DNA from 2 places in the Clostridium sp. DL1XJH146 genome. Region 2 is predicted to be linked to the other one. Evidence: riboswitches for the same ligand, from Rfam matches in the RefSeq annotation. Region 2 holds a riboswitch; the other holds the start of a gene.
The links. A riboswitch is a leader RNA that binds a small molecule or an ion and turns the genes downstream of it on or off. The one in region 2 is predicted to bind glycine.
Positions count from the first base shown of each region.

Region 1: another riboswitch for glycine. It lies ahead of gcvT (glycine cleavage system aminomethyltransferase GcvT); the one in region 2 lies ahead of ACVHXK_RS07880 (alanine/glycine:cation symporter family protein).

Region 1 is NZ_JBTVVN010000017.1:56,855-64,260, reverse strand. Features, by position in the region: gene gcvPB (aminomethyl-transferring glycine dehydrogenase subunit GcvPB) at 1-973, opposite strand, end outside; gene gcvPA (aminomethyl-transferring glycine dehydrogenase subunit GcvPA) at 970-2,313, opposite strand; gene gcvH (glycine cleavage system protein GcvH) at 2,315-2,698, opposite strand; gene ACVHXK_RS10035 (serine hydroxymethyltransferase) at 2,856-4,091, opposite strand; gene gcvT (glycine cleavage system aminomethyltransferase GcvT) at 4,115-5,221, opposite strand; glycine riboswitch at 5,318-5,400, opposite strand; glycine riboswitch at 5,404-5,506, opposite strand; gene ACVHXK_RS10025 (hypothetical protein) at 5,969-6,598, shown strand; gene ACVHXK_RS10020 (MBL fold metallo-hydrolase) at 6,685-7,406, shown strand, end outside.
Region 2 is NZ_JBTVVN010000012.1:28,541-35,946, reverse strand. Features, by position in the region: gene ACVHXK_RS07895 (mechanosensitive ion channel family protein) at 1-1,126, opposite strand, end outside; gene ACVHXK_RS07890 (hypothetical protein) at 1,437-1,712, shown strand; gene ACVHXK_RS07885 (hypothetical protein) at 1,815-2,102, shown strand; glycine riboswitch at 2,305-2,385, shown strand; glycine riboswitch at 2,584-2,682, shown strand; gene ACVHXK_RS07880 (alanine/glycine:cation symporter family protein) at 2,737-4,125, shown strand; gene ACVHXK_RS07875 (hypothetical protein) at 4,340-4,531, shown strand; gene purE (5-(carboxyamino)imidazole ribonucleotide mutase) at 5,065-5,544, shown strand; gene purC (phosphoribosylaminoimidazolesuccinocarboxamide synthase) at 5,544-6,254, shown strand; gene purF (amidophosphoribosyltransferase) at 6,260-7,406, shown strand, end outside.

The DNA.
Region 1 (7,406 bases), on a different contig from region 2:
TTTTCACTTTTCCAATAGATAAAGGTTTATCATAATTAAGAGAATATTTATCTTCATTTTTTTCAATTATCGGAACAGGAAGATAAGGTATAAGTTCCTTTTTAACTCCAATAGGGCCACTGCCTGGGCCACCTCCACCATGTGGGGTAGAGAAAGTTTTATGAGCATTTAAATGCACAACATCAAAGCCCATATCACCAGGTCTTGCTATGCCCATGATGGCATTCATATTGGCACCATCGTAATAGAGCAGGGCGCCTGCAGCATGAACAAGAGTTGCAATTTCCTTTATATTTTCTTCGAATATTCCTAAAGTGCTTGGGTTTGTAAGCATTAAACCAGCTGTGTTTTCATCCAAAGCTTCTTTTAGAGCTTCTATATTAATTGAACCATCTTTATTAGATTTGATTTCAACAACTTGAAAACCAGCAACAGAAGCACTGGCAGGATTTGTACCATGAGCTGAGTCAGGAACAATAATTCTATTTCTGTGTTTTTCTCCTTTGGTTTCAAGATAAGCTTTTATTATCATCAAACTTGAAAGTTCTCCGTGAGCACCAGCTGCAGGTTGAAGGGATACTTCATCCATACCTGTTATTTCTGCAAACATACTTGATAGATTGTACATTAATTCTAAAGAGCCTTGAACAGTTTCTTCTTTTTGATATGGATGTATATTCACAAAATTAGAACTAGAGGCCATATCTTCATTGATTTTTGGATTATACTTCATAGTGCATGAACCTAAAGGATAGAAACCTGTATCTACACCAAAATTATTATTGGACAAAAGAGTATAATGTCTCATAAGTTGTGGTTCACTAACCTGTGGAAGACCAAGATCACTTTCTCTTAATAGAGAAGGATCTATTAGTTCATCAATTGCAACATCTAAAACATCGCATTCTGGTAGGGAATAGGCTTTACGTTCATCTTTAGAAATTTCAAATATTAGTTTATTATATCCTTTCATGCTATATCCTCCATAGTTTTTACTAGTGTATCAATTTCTTCTTTAGTTCTTTTTTCTGTGACACATAAAAGAAGAGAATTTTCTAGAAAGTCATATTTTTCTTCTAATGGATATCCACCTAAAATACCATTTTGGAGTAGCCTATCATTTATTGTTTTAGTATTTGTATCACTTTTAACTACAAACTCTTTAAAGAAAGGTTTATCAAATACTGGTTTGAATTTGCCAGATTTAATAAGTTCGTTATAAGCATAGTGAGCTTTTTTCACACATTGTTCTGCCACTTCCCTTAAGCCTTCTTTGCCCATAGTGGATAAATAAGCAGAAGCAGTAAGTGCATTAAGTGCTTGGTTTGAACATATATTTGAAGAAGCTGTTTCCCTTCTTATATGCTGTTCTCTTGCTTGTAGAGTTAAGACAAATGCTCGATTACCATCAACATCTGATGTTTGTCCTACAATTCTTCCAGGTAATTTTCTCATTAGTTTTTTTGTAGTGGCCATAAATCCTAAATATGGGCCACCAAAGTTCATTCCATTACCAAGGCATTGACCTTCACCTATAGCTATATCAGCTCCAATTTCACCAGGAGTTTTTAAAATTCCAAGAGAAATAGGGTCAACACTCATGATAAGTAAAGATTTATTCGAATGTGTTATTTTTTCAATTTCAGTCATATCTTCAACAATGCCAAAGAAGTTTGGACTTTGAACAATTACACCAGCGGTATTTTTATCTACTAATTTTTCAAGTTGTGCTATATCAGTTACGCCATCTTTTGTATCAATTTCGATGACTTCAATATTATGGAACCTCATATATGTTTTTAAAACTGTTATAACTTGAGGGTCAACTGTTTTTGAAACAATAATACTATTTGCTTTTTTAGTAGAAATGGCCATCATTGCTGCCTCTGCACAAGCAGTTGAAACATCATATACAGAAGCATTAGATGCATCCATATCTGTAAGATTTGCTATTTGAGTTTGATACTCAAAAATAACTTGAAGTGTACCTTGGCTTATCTCAGGTTGATATGGAGTATAAGCAGTATAAAATTCTGATCTAGATGTAATGTGTTTTAGAACAGAAGGAATATAGTGGTCATAAGAACCTGCGCCTAAAAAGCATACTAAATCATCACAACTAGAATTTTTGTCAGTAATTTTTTTCATGTGTTTTGTTACTTGGAGTTCTGCCATAGGCTTTTCAAGATTAAGTCTTCTTGAAAGTTTAATATCTTCTGGAATTATGTCAAAAAGGTCTTCAACAGAATTTATTCCTATGCTTTGAAGCATTTTCTCTCTATCTTTTTCAGTATTAGGTATATAAGGAAACATCTTATGCCTCCTTATTAATTAGATTCTTGTAGTCTTCTGCACTTAGTAGTGAATGGAGTTGAGATTTATCAGTAATTTTTATACGGATAATCCAGTTTTCATAACAATCTGTGTTGATTAGTTCTGGTTCGTCTTCTAAAGCTTCATTAATTTCAAGAATAGTACAATCAACTGGAATGTATATATCTGAAGCTGCTTTAACAGACTCTGTGCTTCCAAAAGACTCTCCTTTTTCTAATTCCTCTCCTTCTTCAGGAAGTTCTACATAAACTATTGAACCTAATGCGTGTTGTGCATAATCAGTAATTCCTAGATAAGCTGTATCTCCATCAACGCTTAACCATTCATGTTCCTCAGTGTATAATAAATTTTCTATAATTTTCATATTAAATTCCTCCTCTAATTTTTAAATCTATTTTTCATTTATATGTGCTTTAAAATATTGTTGATAATAAAATGCTGACTAAGTAAATTAGTTTATTTCAGATAAACCATATTAATCAACTATTTTTAAAATAGAACCTATTATTTAAACAAACTTTTTACTTATACAGTGGATATTTGTTGCATATTTCTTTAACTTTTTCTTGTACTAGTGAGAGGTCTTCATCTTTGTGTTGCAGAGTATAATTTATCAATGATGCAATTTCTTTCATTTCTTGTTCTTTGAAACCCCTTGTAGTCACGGCTGGAGTACCTATTCTTATTCCACTTGTAACAAATGGACTTCTTTTCTCAAATGGAATAGTATTTTTATTTACTGTAATTCCAACAGAATCTAATAAAGCTTCAGCTTCTTTTCCTGTAATATCTTTATTAGTTAAATCTACAAGTAAAAGGTGATTATCTGTTCCACCAGACACTAGTCTAAATCCGTATTTCATTAATTCTTCACCTAGAGTAGAAGCATTTTTTTTAACTTGTTCAATGTATTCTTTAAAATCATCTTTTAGTGCTTCACCAAAACAAACGGCTTTAGCAGCAATAGTGTGCATTAATGGACCACCTTGTATACCAGGGAAGATTACTTTATCAATAGCTTTAGCATATTCTGCTTTACATAGTATAGCTCCACCTCTTGGTCCTCTTAAAGTTTTGTGGGTTGTAGTTGTAACAAATTCTGCATAGGGAACTGGTGATGGATGGGCACCTGTTGCAACTAAACCAGCAATATGAGCCATATCTACTAATAAGTATGCGCCAACTTCATCAGAAATTTCTCTTAATTTGGCAAAATCAATTTCTCTTGGGTATGCACTAGCACCTGCAACAATCATTTTTGGTTTATGCTCTAAAGCTAAGTTTTTTAAGTTTTCATAATCAATTCTTTCAGTTTCTTCAGATAAACCATAAGAAACGAAATTATATAATATACCAGAAAAGTTTACTTTGCTACCATGAGTAAGATGTCCTCCATGAGTAAGATCCATTCCTAAAACTGTATCACCAGGTTCAAGCATAGCCATATATACTGCCATATTTGCTTGAGACCCTGAGTGTGGTTGAACATTTGCATGTTCTGCACCAAATAGCTCTTTCAGTCTATCCCTTGCTAAATCTTCTGCTTTATCTACAACGAAACATCCACCGTAATATCTTTTGTTTGGATATCCTTCTGCATACTTATTAGTAAGTACTGACCCCATCGCTTCCATTACAGCCTTACTTGTGAAGTTTTCAGATGCAATAAGCTCAATATTATCATGTTGTCTATTTTCCTCTGCACAAATAATTTCATAAAGTTCATTATCTTGTTTTATAAGGTTTTCAAAGTTCATTATAGTCACTCCTAAATTTAGTATTATTTTTTATATTTTTTAGTGTAGAATTTTTTACTAATAACTTTTGCAGCTACAAATTTTTTGCGTATTTTGATTTGAATATGAGTTTCCAGTGCAGTGTATTTAAAATCAATAAGAGCAAGGCCTATTGCTTTCCCAACTGTTGGGGATAAATATCCCGTAGTTACAACACCGATTTTTTCATCATTTGAATATACTTCATAACCATGCCTTGGAATTCCTTTGCCAATTAATTCAAAACCTATAATTTTACGTTGAAGTCCTTCTTTCTTTTGCTTTGTAAGAGCATCTTTTCCAATAAAATTGTCTTTATCAAGTTTTACAAAGAAACCGAGATTAGCTTCAAGAGGAGTTATGTTTTTTGATAATTCATTTCCGTAAAGAGGAAGAGCAGCTTCGAATCTTAGGGTATCTCTACATCCAAGTCCTGCTGGTAGGATGCCATATTCTTCACCAGCTTTCATTAAAGCTTCCCATATTTTTTCAGCATTTTCATTTAAGGTGTATATTTCAAAACCATCTTCACCAGTGTAACCAGTTCTTGATACTAAACACTCAGCTCCAGCAATTTTAACTTTGTCCATAAAGTAGAAGAATTTAATTTCTTCAAGATTAACATTAGTTAACTTTTGAAGTATATTTTCAGCTTTTGGTCCTTGAATTGCAATTTGAGATATTTCATTAGATTTGTTAGAAATCGTTAAGTTATAGTTTGCTTTGTTATCAACCATCCATTGATAGTCTTTTTCTATATTTGCAGCATTTATCACTAGAAGAAAGTTATCATTGCTATGTTTATAGACAATAAGGTCATCTACAACACCACCATTTGGGTAACACATAAAGGTATAAAGTGTTTGATTATTATTTAGGTTACTTAGGTCGTTTGTAATAAGATTTTGAATAAAATCGAAACTTTGTGGCCCTGTGATTTCAACCTCTCCCATGTGTGATACATCAAATAGTCCAGCAGAAGTTCTAACTGCTTCATGTTCTTTTTGAATATCTGAATATTGTACTGGTAGAGCCCAGCCAGAGAAATCAATAATTTTCCCCATATACTTTTCATGCATATTAAACAAGGCAGTCTTTTTTACATTTTCCATTTTTGTAATCCTCCTTAAAAAATTGTAAATTTATAAAAATATATTTTTATAACAAAAAAAGGAATATAACAGGCGCAAAACAAACCTGTCATATTCCTCTGTATTTTTACCTGAGAGTTTTAATACTTAATAAAAAAAGTACCTTTCACCTACGGCGCCACTTAGTGGACTTTCCAGAGTTCCATCCATAAACGATATTTTTGCCTGAAAGTTTCTAAGCTAATTTGACAGTTAACTTATTGCTTCTTCGGCTATCTACTAAAAGATATCTCACGTTTACTTCCTTTGGAGAACTATAATAATTATTAAAATTATAACTATAATATATTATTTTGTCAATATAATAATTAATGTAGAATTTTGTTGATAATTTAATTTTTATTGATGATTTGATTTATTTTGTTCAATAGTTTAGAATTATATTGATTTTGAATTAATTAAATAATTAAACCTGAATTGACTATTGAAAAATTAAGTCAGGCTTTAGAAAAAAGTTTTGATAAAGATAATATTGAATTAAATAGTATTTACGAGAAATATTCTTCATGGGAATAGGGATATGGGCAGACACCTATTTTTCAAATAGAGTATCATAAATAAGGTGACTATGAATATGCTATTTTATGTGACTTAAAAGACAAAAAAGAATATATAGTTAAAGATAAAAGAGTCATTTTAGGAATTAGAGATTATTTTATTCCTTACACTACTGATGGGAATAGATATATAATTTTCGAAGAAGCATATATGGAAGATTGGGAGCTTGAAGAGTCATTTAAGGAAGGTATTAAAAAAGAAGAATTTTACAGAGAAGGATACAGAGAAAGTATAAATATTATAGCTTTAGATAGATTTGTTGGAGAAGTAAAAAATGAATGTGATATAATTTCTTTTAAAGAAATTTATAAAACAGAGCTTACTTCGTGGACAAGGTATTTTGGCATGGATGATGAAAAGATATATTATAGAGTTAAGAATTTTGAAAGCAAAGTTGAAGATATATATTCAATTAGTAAGATAACGTTGGAGACAGAGCTAGTAAGGTCTATAAAATTAAATGATGATGGGTTAAGTGCCTATTATAATTTATGGCACGATGTGAAAAATAGAAACATATATGAGACAAAAATTATTGGAGAAAATAAGAAAATAGTTAATGAAATTTATAATATTAATACTAGTTTTACACTAGATAATAAACGAGAAGATATTGATAGCATAATTGGGGATTACGTGATATCTAGCTTTTGGACTGAAGATGATAATGGAGATAATTATAAAGACTTTGTTAAAATAAAAAATACTAAGAGTGGTGCTACCAATATATACGAAGGAGTCTGTGCAATATTTGAAGATAGTGTGATTTTATTTAAATAAATTTGAACTATTACAGGAGGTTTAGTAAGTAAAGAAAATTTATAATAATAAAACTAATGAAAATAAAGAGAAATGGAGAAAATATTATGGATATATTAAAAGTTAAGGGAAATACATTTTGTATAAATACGGGAATGACTTATATACCTTTTTATAAAATTAATGATGAAGAAATTATTATGTTAGACTCTGGATGGGCAAGGGGAGAAAGAGTAGGAATAGATGAGATATTGGAAAAGAATAATTTTAAGGTAGTTGGTATAATTTGTAGTCATACACATATAGATCATGTAGGCAATAATACATATTTAAAAAATAAATATAACTGTATTATTGCTATGCCAGCCTATGAAGCTTTTTTCTGTAGTTCTATAGTAAATTTAAAAGTTTATTATAGTAGTCAAACATTATCCAATGTAGAAGAACATTATGGACATATGGTTTGTGAAACAGATATTAAAATTTTAGACAATCAAGATACTATATATATTTGTGGTATAAAATTTAAAATTCTTCATACACCAGGGCATAGTCCGGCGCATATTTGCATTACTACACCTGATGATGTAGCTTATGTAGGAGATTCACTTATAAGTTACGAAGTTATGAAAGGGGCAAAATTGCCCTATGCATTTGTATTAAAAGAGGACTTGGAAAGTAAAATAAAGCTTTATGATTTAAACTGTAGCAAATATATAGTGGCTCACAAAGGAATGTATGATGATATTACTAAGCTTATAATGGACAACATAGACTTCTATAAAAATATAGCGCGAAGACTATACAATTTGATAGAAGAGGCAATGAC
Region 2 (7,406 bases):
TGCTAGGATAGGCGATTTCTACTTTTTCATTTTCAAGAATTTCTAGTATTTTAAAGTTTATGTTTTCTTTTACCTTTAAAAAGTCACCCCAATTAGTAGTGTTTGTGAAAAAATAAAGAAAAATATCTAGACTACTTTCATTGAATTCATTGAAAGTAACAAAAATGGTTTCTTTATGAACATCATTATTTTCAGTAAGCATTGCTCTTATTTTTTGAGTGCATATTTCAATTTTTTCTTTAGGAGTATCGTACCTAACACCTAAATTAAAAGTAATTCTTCTTTTTTGCATTCTAGACCAGTTAGTTATTGCTTCGTCTGCCAAATTTGAATTAGGTACAGTTACTAAGGCATTGGCAAAGGTACGAATTCTTGTACTCCTAAAGGTTATATCTTCTACAGTACCTTCAATGGTTGGAGTATAAATCCAATCTCCTATAGTAAAAGGTCTATCAAGAATTATTACTATTCCACCAAAAATATTTGAAAGAGTATCTTGTGCGGCTAGTGCAATAGCGAGTCCTCCTATTCCTAGCCCTGTAATAAAACTATTTACATTAAAGCCGAATTCTTCTGCAATTATACAAGTTGCAAAAGCAATTATAATAAATCGGACAATCCTTGATAAAAAAGTAAGTAAAATATTATCAACTTTCAAATTTAACTTTTTATTAATGTTTTTATATAAATTAGAATTCTCAGAAGATAAATTGTGAAGGCCTAAGGCTACAAGGATAATTATTGAAGACCTAAATAAAGATACAAATTTTGAAGTTTGCACAATAGTGCCAGCACTAGTTGAGGAAATTACCGATTCTGTAATATCATATCCAAAACTTGAGGTTAAATATTTAATAGATAGATAAAGACCAAGTATGGTGAAAAATATTGATAATGGTTTTTCAAAGGATATAAGAATTATTTCGTCTAGGTTAGTTTTTGTTTTCTTGCTTATTTTTAATAGACGACTAAATATATATCTTGTGAAAATCTTTCTAAACAAAACAAAGAATAAAAAAATTAATAGAGCTATTATAACTATTTTGAGATTATTAAATGTAATAAATTGATAAATATAAGTTGTTGTATTATTAAAGCTGTCAAATGCTTCTTGTAATACGCTCATTGTAGCACCCCCTAATTAACCATTCTAAATGATTTTGCAATAATTCTCAAGATGATACGCTAAGTAACAGGGGTAATTGCGTTCTTTTTATAAGGCCGCTATTCAATGTAAATACTTCTACTAGGGAAAGCAATTTCTAATTTTTCTTCTTTTAGTATTTATAATATTTTGAAATTTATATATTCTTTATTGAAGAAATTGCATAAAAAAGAATTTTTTTAATAGCTGTAAGCTTTTTATTACATGTTTATTATGATATAATGTTAAACAGTAATAGTTATTAATTATGAAAATATGATGAGGTGATGTAATGAATAATTTGGATAAAATAATAAAAGATATTGAAAATGGAAAGGCTGATATGCAGCTGATAAATGAGGAAGTTAAAGCACAAGAAAAAGACTTCAGCAAACTTGATGGATTTTCAATGGTCCATAGTTTTAAATTTAATGAAGGCGATAAATTCATTAAATCAATAGTTGAGAAAGATGAACAATTATATTATGTTGAGAGAGATATTTGTGCAGATGAAGATTTTTATGGTACATGTAATTTAGAGTATGATAAAATTTATTTATTGAAATAGCATAATATTCACAAATTAGTCTAAAATTTGTGAATAAGGATGATTTGCTGATATAGTGAATCATCCTTATTTTATTATTTAAATTAAAAGGAGTGACTAAAGATGAATAATGGATTTATTTTTGTATTGTTTGTAGTTGGAGTATTGGAATTAGTATTAGCCTTCGTTAATGAAAAAATATTAAGAAAGAATTACAAAGATAAAAAAATTAAAAACCTTGAAGGGCTTATAAAATGGGAAAAATATTCAAACCTTCTGATAGGTGTATTAATAATTATCTACGGTGTAATATATTTAGTTGACTATACTAATCCAGTAATAAATTATTATGCGCCGGCTTTAGCTGTTATATTTGGTATGAGTTATTTTGGAAGGAAAAGATATATTTAAGCTAGTGATTATGATTTTCTTGCCTTTGGTGAGAAAATCTTTTTTTATACGTACACATATGTTACTTCGATAATTAAGAACATTATTTAAATGCGTGTTGTTTAATTGGGAAATTTATAAATTGTATAAAAGCTTGTATTATTATGAAAATCTATATATAATTATTAATGGTTTATTAATAATAAATTAACAATGTGTTCGGATGAAGATTGTGGGAGAGAGATGGCTTGCCATCCGCCGAAGAGGAAAAACTTTCAGGCACCTATGGGTTTTCAATGTGAAACTTTATTTGTACTTGTCCAAAACTCGGTGAATTTACGAGTTATGGATAAGTGAAAATAATTAGTTGAACTGAAAATCCCAAGAGTTTCTTTATGAAATTTTATCTATACGTTTCCAAAACTCAATGAATTAACGAGTTATAGGTACATATAAATAAGCAGTTTAGTTGGAAACTCTATTTTAGGAGAAAACCGTAATTGGACGAGCCTCTGGAGAGAGCTGATTATTCAGACACCGAAGGAGCAAGATAGTATTATTAACTATCGAATCTCTCAGGTAAAAGGACAGGGGATAGAAATTATGAAAATAATTTTGTCTCCTCCATTATATTAAATTAAGGGAGGATTTTTTAATGACAGGGTTTATGGAAGTATTAAACAAAATTGATTCATTGGTTTGGGGACCACCGTTACTTATTTTATTAGTAGGTACGGGACTTTATCTAACTGTAAGACTTGGGGTATTACAGGTTAAAAAGTTACCACTTGCACTAAAGTATTTATTTTCTAAAGAAAAAAACAATGATGCAGAGGGTGATGTATCATCATTTGCAGCTTTATGTACAGCTTTAGCAGCAACAATAGGAACAGGAAATATTGTTGGTGTCGCAACAGCAATTAAACTTGGTGGACCAGGAGCTTTGTTTTGGATGTGGGTAGCTGCTTTCTTTGGAATGGCTACTAAGTACTCTGAAGCGTTACTTGCAGTAAAATACAGAACCGTTGATGAAAATGGTCAAATGGCTGGTGGACCTATGTATTATTTAGAAAAAGGTCTAGGAAGTAGATTTTTAGCTAAGATGTTTGCAATCTTTGGAGTAGGAGTTGCTTTCTTCGGGATAGGTACATTCCCACAAGTAAATGCAATAGTTGAAGCTGCAGAAATTGTTTTCAACATTCCAATTGTGTTGACAGGAATAGTGTTAATAGTACTGGTATCTCTAGTAACTATAGGAGGCGTAAAGAATATTGCATCAGTGGCTGAAAAAACAGTTCCTTTTATGGCAGTATTTTATGTTATAGGTGCTTTAATAATAATAATAATAAATATTAATTTATTACCAGGAACAATAGCTTTAGTGGTAAAGAGTGCTTTCACTACAACAGCAGCAGCAGGTGGTTTCACTGGAGCAACTGTTATGCTTGCGATGAGAAGTGGTGTTGCTAGAGGAGTATTTTCTAATGAATCTGGTTTAGGTAGTGCACCAATAGCGGCAGCGGCAGCTAAAACTAAATCTTGTGTAAGACAAGGACTTGTATCTATGACAGGTACTTTCTTTGATACAATAATTATTTGTACTATGACTGGACTTGTTTTAATAATGACTGGAGCTTGGAATTCAGAATATGCAGGAACAGCTATGACAAATTATGCTTTTAGTAGTGGGCTTCCTATAGCTATGATAGGACAGTTGATTGTTACGATTGGACTTATTTTCTTTGCTTTTACAACAATACTTGGATGGAATTATTATGGGGAAAGATGTACTGTGTATTTAGTTGGAGTAAAAGGAATTAAACTATATAGAGCAGTATATATAATTTTAGTTGGACTGGGAGTATTTTTACAGTTGATAAATCTAAAATTAGAAATGATCTGGAAAATAGCAGATATAGTAAACGGACTTATGGCGATTCCAAACCTAATTGGATTAATTGGATTAAGTGGAGTTATTATAAATGAAACAAGAAAATATTTTAAAGACCTTGAAGATGACGGAATGGTTAAAGTAGCTGAATAAAAGATAGTGTGATATTTGATGTTATATATAGCACATATATGTAGAGATATATTTACATATATGTGCTTTTATGTTGTTATAAATGTAAAGATATCTATGTGTTATATTAGGAGGATTACTAGGGCTATATATAGCGGGGTTAAATCAAGAAAGTAGTTACTTTAATTTTGATATGATTATAAACATTATAGTTAGTCTATTAGTGGGAATGTTTATGAGTTATTTTTTTGTAAAAAGGCGTAAAAAAAGAAATGGTAAGGTGCTAGAATTTGATGACGTAGCTTGTTGTAAAACAATATTGAAGAACAAATGTTCGCATAAAGTTTTATTTAATGGAGATAATAGTAATAAGTTAGATATTTGCTTAAAAAATTCTATGGAAATAGGTGTAGGAATTATATTATAATAAGATTAAGGATTATATTTATAAAATGATACGAAAGTTGTAATTGAAAGGAGTGTATCTAGTGGAAAATGAAAAAATCAATAAACTGCAAATGGATGTAAACAGTTTATCAATGAAGACAGCTAATAATGATACAAGAATTATAGAATTGAGTAGGAACTTGAAAAAAGTTTAATAAATTTGTGCGGGTTATAAGGCTCTCCTTTAAGGAGAGTCTTTATGTTTCTTTGAATTAAAACTATAAGAAAGATTCTCGAACGATTGGGCGAGAATCTTTTATTTAAGTACAGATTTTGATTATGAAAGTTTTTTTACAGTCTTCAATAAAATAATCCTCCTGAATAAAAAAGAAATTAAATCTGCAATCGTATTTTGTGATATACGTAACGTGACGAACGATAAAAGAATAGAAAGGAGTAGTTTGTCCTAAAAGTACGAATAATCTACAGTTAATTACGGTTATTATATTGACTAAATAAACTATGAATGTTAATATAAAAACGAAAACAGTGAAATTTGCAGGAGGGTTAATTATGAAAGTAGCAATTATTTTTGGAAGTAAGTCTGATATTGAAAAAATGAAGGGTGCAGCTAAAGTATTAAAAGAATTCGGAGTAGAATATGAAGCTCATGTATTATCAGCTCATAGAGTTCCGGAAAAATTAAGTGAAACTTTAGAAAAACTTGAGAACAATGGTTTTGAGTGCATTATTGCAGGTGCTGGACTTGCTGCTCATTTGCCAGGAGTTATTGCATCACAAACAATATTGCCAGTTATAGGTGTTCCAATAAATGCAGCTGTAGATGGAATGGATTCATTATTAGCAATAGTTCAAATGCCAAAGCCGATTCCAGTAGCAACAGTTGGAATTAATAATAGTGCTAATGCAGGAATGCTTGCCGTTGAAATCTTAGCATTAAAATACCCAGAACTTAAAGAAAAATTAATTCAATTTAGAAAAGATATGAAAGAAAAATTTATAGAGGATAATTCAGAAGGAGTGGAACTATAATGGAAAGAAAGATGATGTATGAAGGAAAAGCTAAACAAGTATTTGAAGGGGATAGTGAAGATAACGTAATTATTTATTACAAAGATGATGCTACTGCTTTTAATGGTGTGAAAAAATCTAGTATAGAAAGTAAAGGAGCTCTTAACAATGCTATTACTACTATGATATTTGAAATGCTTGAAAAGAATGGTGTTAAAACTCACTTTATCGAAAAGTTAAGTGAAAGAGAACAATTATGTAAGAAAGTAGAAATAATACCTTTAGAGGTTATAGTTAGAAATGTTGCAGCAGGAAGTATGGCAAAGAGATTAGGAATAGAAGAAGGAACTGCACTTAAAACAACAATATTTGAAATCTGCTATAAAAAAGATGAACTAGGAGATCCACTTATAAATGATTGTCATGCAGTTGCTTTAGGATTAGCTACATTTGAAGAGCTTAAAGAAATGTACGCTATGACAGCTAAGATTAATGATTTATTAAAAGAGTTTTTCTTAAAACAGAACATTAAATTAATCGATTTTAAAATAGAGTTTGGAAAGACTAAAGAGGGTGAAATTGTTTTAGCTGATGAAATATCTCCAGATACTTGTAGATTTTGGGATGCAGAAACTAATGAGAAGTTAGATAAAGATAGATTTAGAAGAGATTTAGGTAATGTAACAGAAGCATACGAAGAAATACTTAAAAGAATTTCTAAAGGGGAATAATATTAATGATAAGAAATAATAATGATTTATCATTACAAGTTCAGGACAAAGATAAAATGGAAGAAGAATGTGGAGTTTTTGGTATTTTTTCTACTAAAGATATTGATGTTGCAGAAATTGTTTACTATGGGTTGTATGCTTTGCAACATAGAGGACAAGAGAGTGCTGGTATAACTGTTTCTAATGGAGAAAAGTTAAAATGTGTTAAAGACATGGGATTAGTATCTGAAGCACTTAAACCAGATACAGTAGAAAGTCTTAAAGGTAGTTCAGGTATAGGACATGTCCGATATTCTACAACAGGATCAAGTAACGTTAAAAATGCTCAGCCACTATTAAGCAAATATAAGCTTGGAGCTATGTCTATTGCACATAATGGAAATTTAACAAATGCAGATACTATAAGAGATCTTCTTGAAGATGGAGGAGTTATATTTCACACATCTATAGACTCAGAAGTAATTTTAAATATGATAGCAAGAAAAGCAAAGTGTGGATTAGAAGAAGCTGTCGTTCATGCTATTCAAGCGGTAAAAGGATCTTATGCAATCGTAATGCTTACTGAAAAAAAATTAATTGGAGTAAGAGATCCAAATGGAATAAGACCTTTATGTATTGGTAAGATTGACGGGGATTATGTAATATGTTCTGAATCTTGTGCACTTGATGCTGTTGGAGCGGAATTTGTTAGAGATGTAGATCCGGGAGAAATAGTGATTATTGATGAAAATGGTATTAAATCAATACATTTTGCGGAAAAAACTAATAGATCTATTTGTTCTTTTGAATATATTTATTTTGCAAGACCAGATAGTTTTATGGATGGTGTGAGTGTATATGAATCTAGAGTTAGAGCAGGAGAACAGCTTTATAAGGAAGCACCAGCTGAAGCGGATATAGTAATAGGAGTACCTGATTCAGGTATATCGGCAGCAATAGGTTATGCTAAGGCTTCAGGAATCCCTTTTGGTATAGGACTTATAAAGAATAAATATGTAGCTAGAACTTTTATTGCACCATCTCAGCAAATGAGAGAAAAGGCTGTATCTACAAAACTTAATGCATTAAAAGTAAATGTAGAAGGAAAAAGAGTTGTCATTATTGATGATTCTATTGTAAGAGGAACAACTAGTAGAAGGCTTGTTGAAGTTT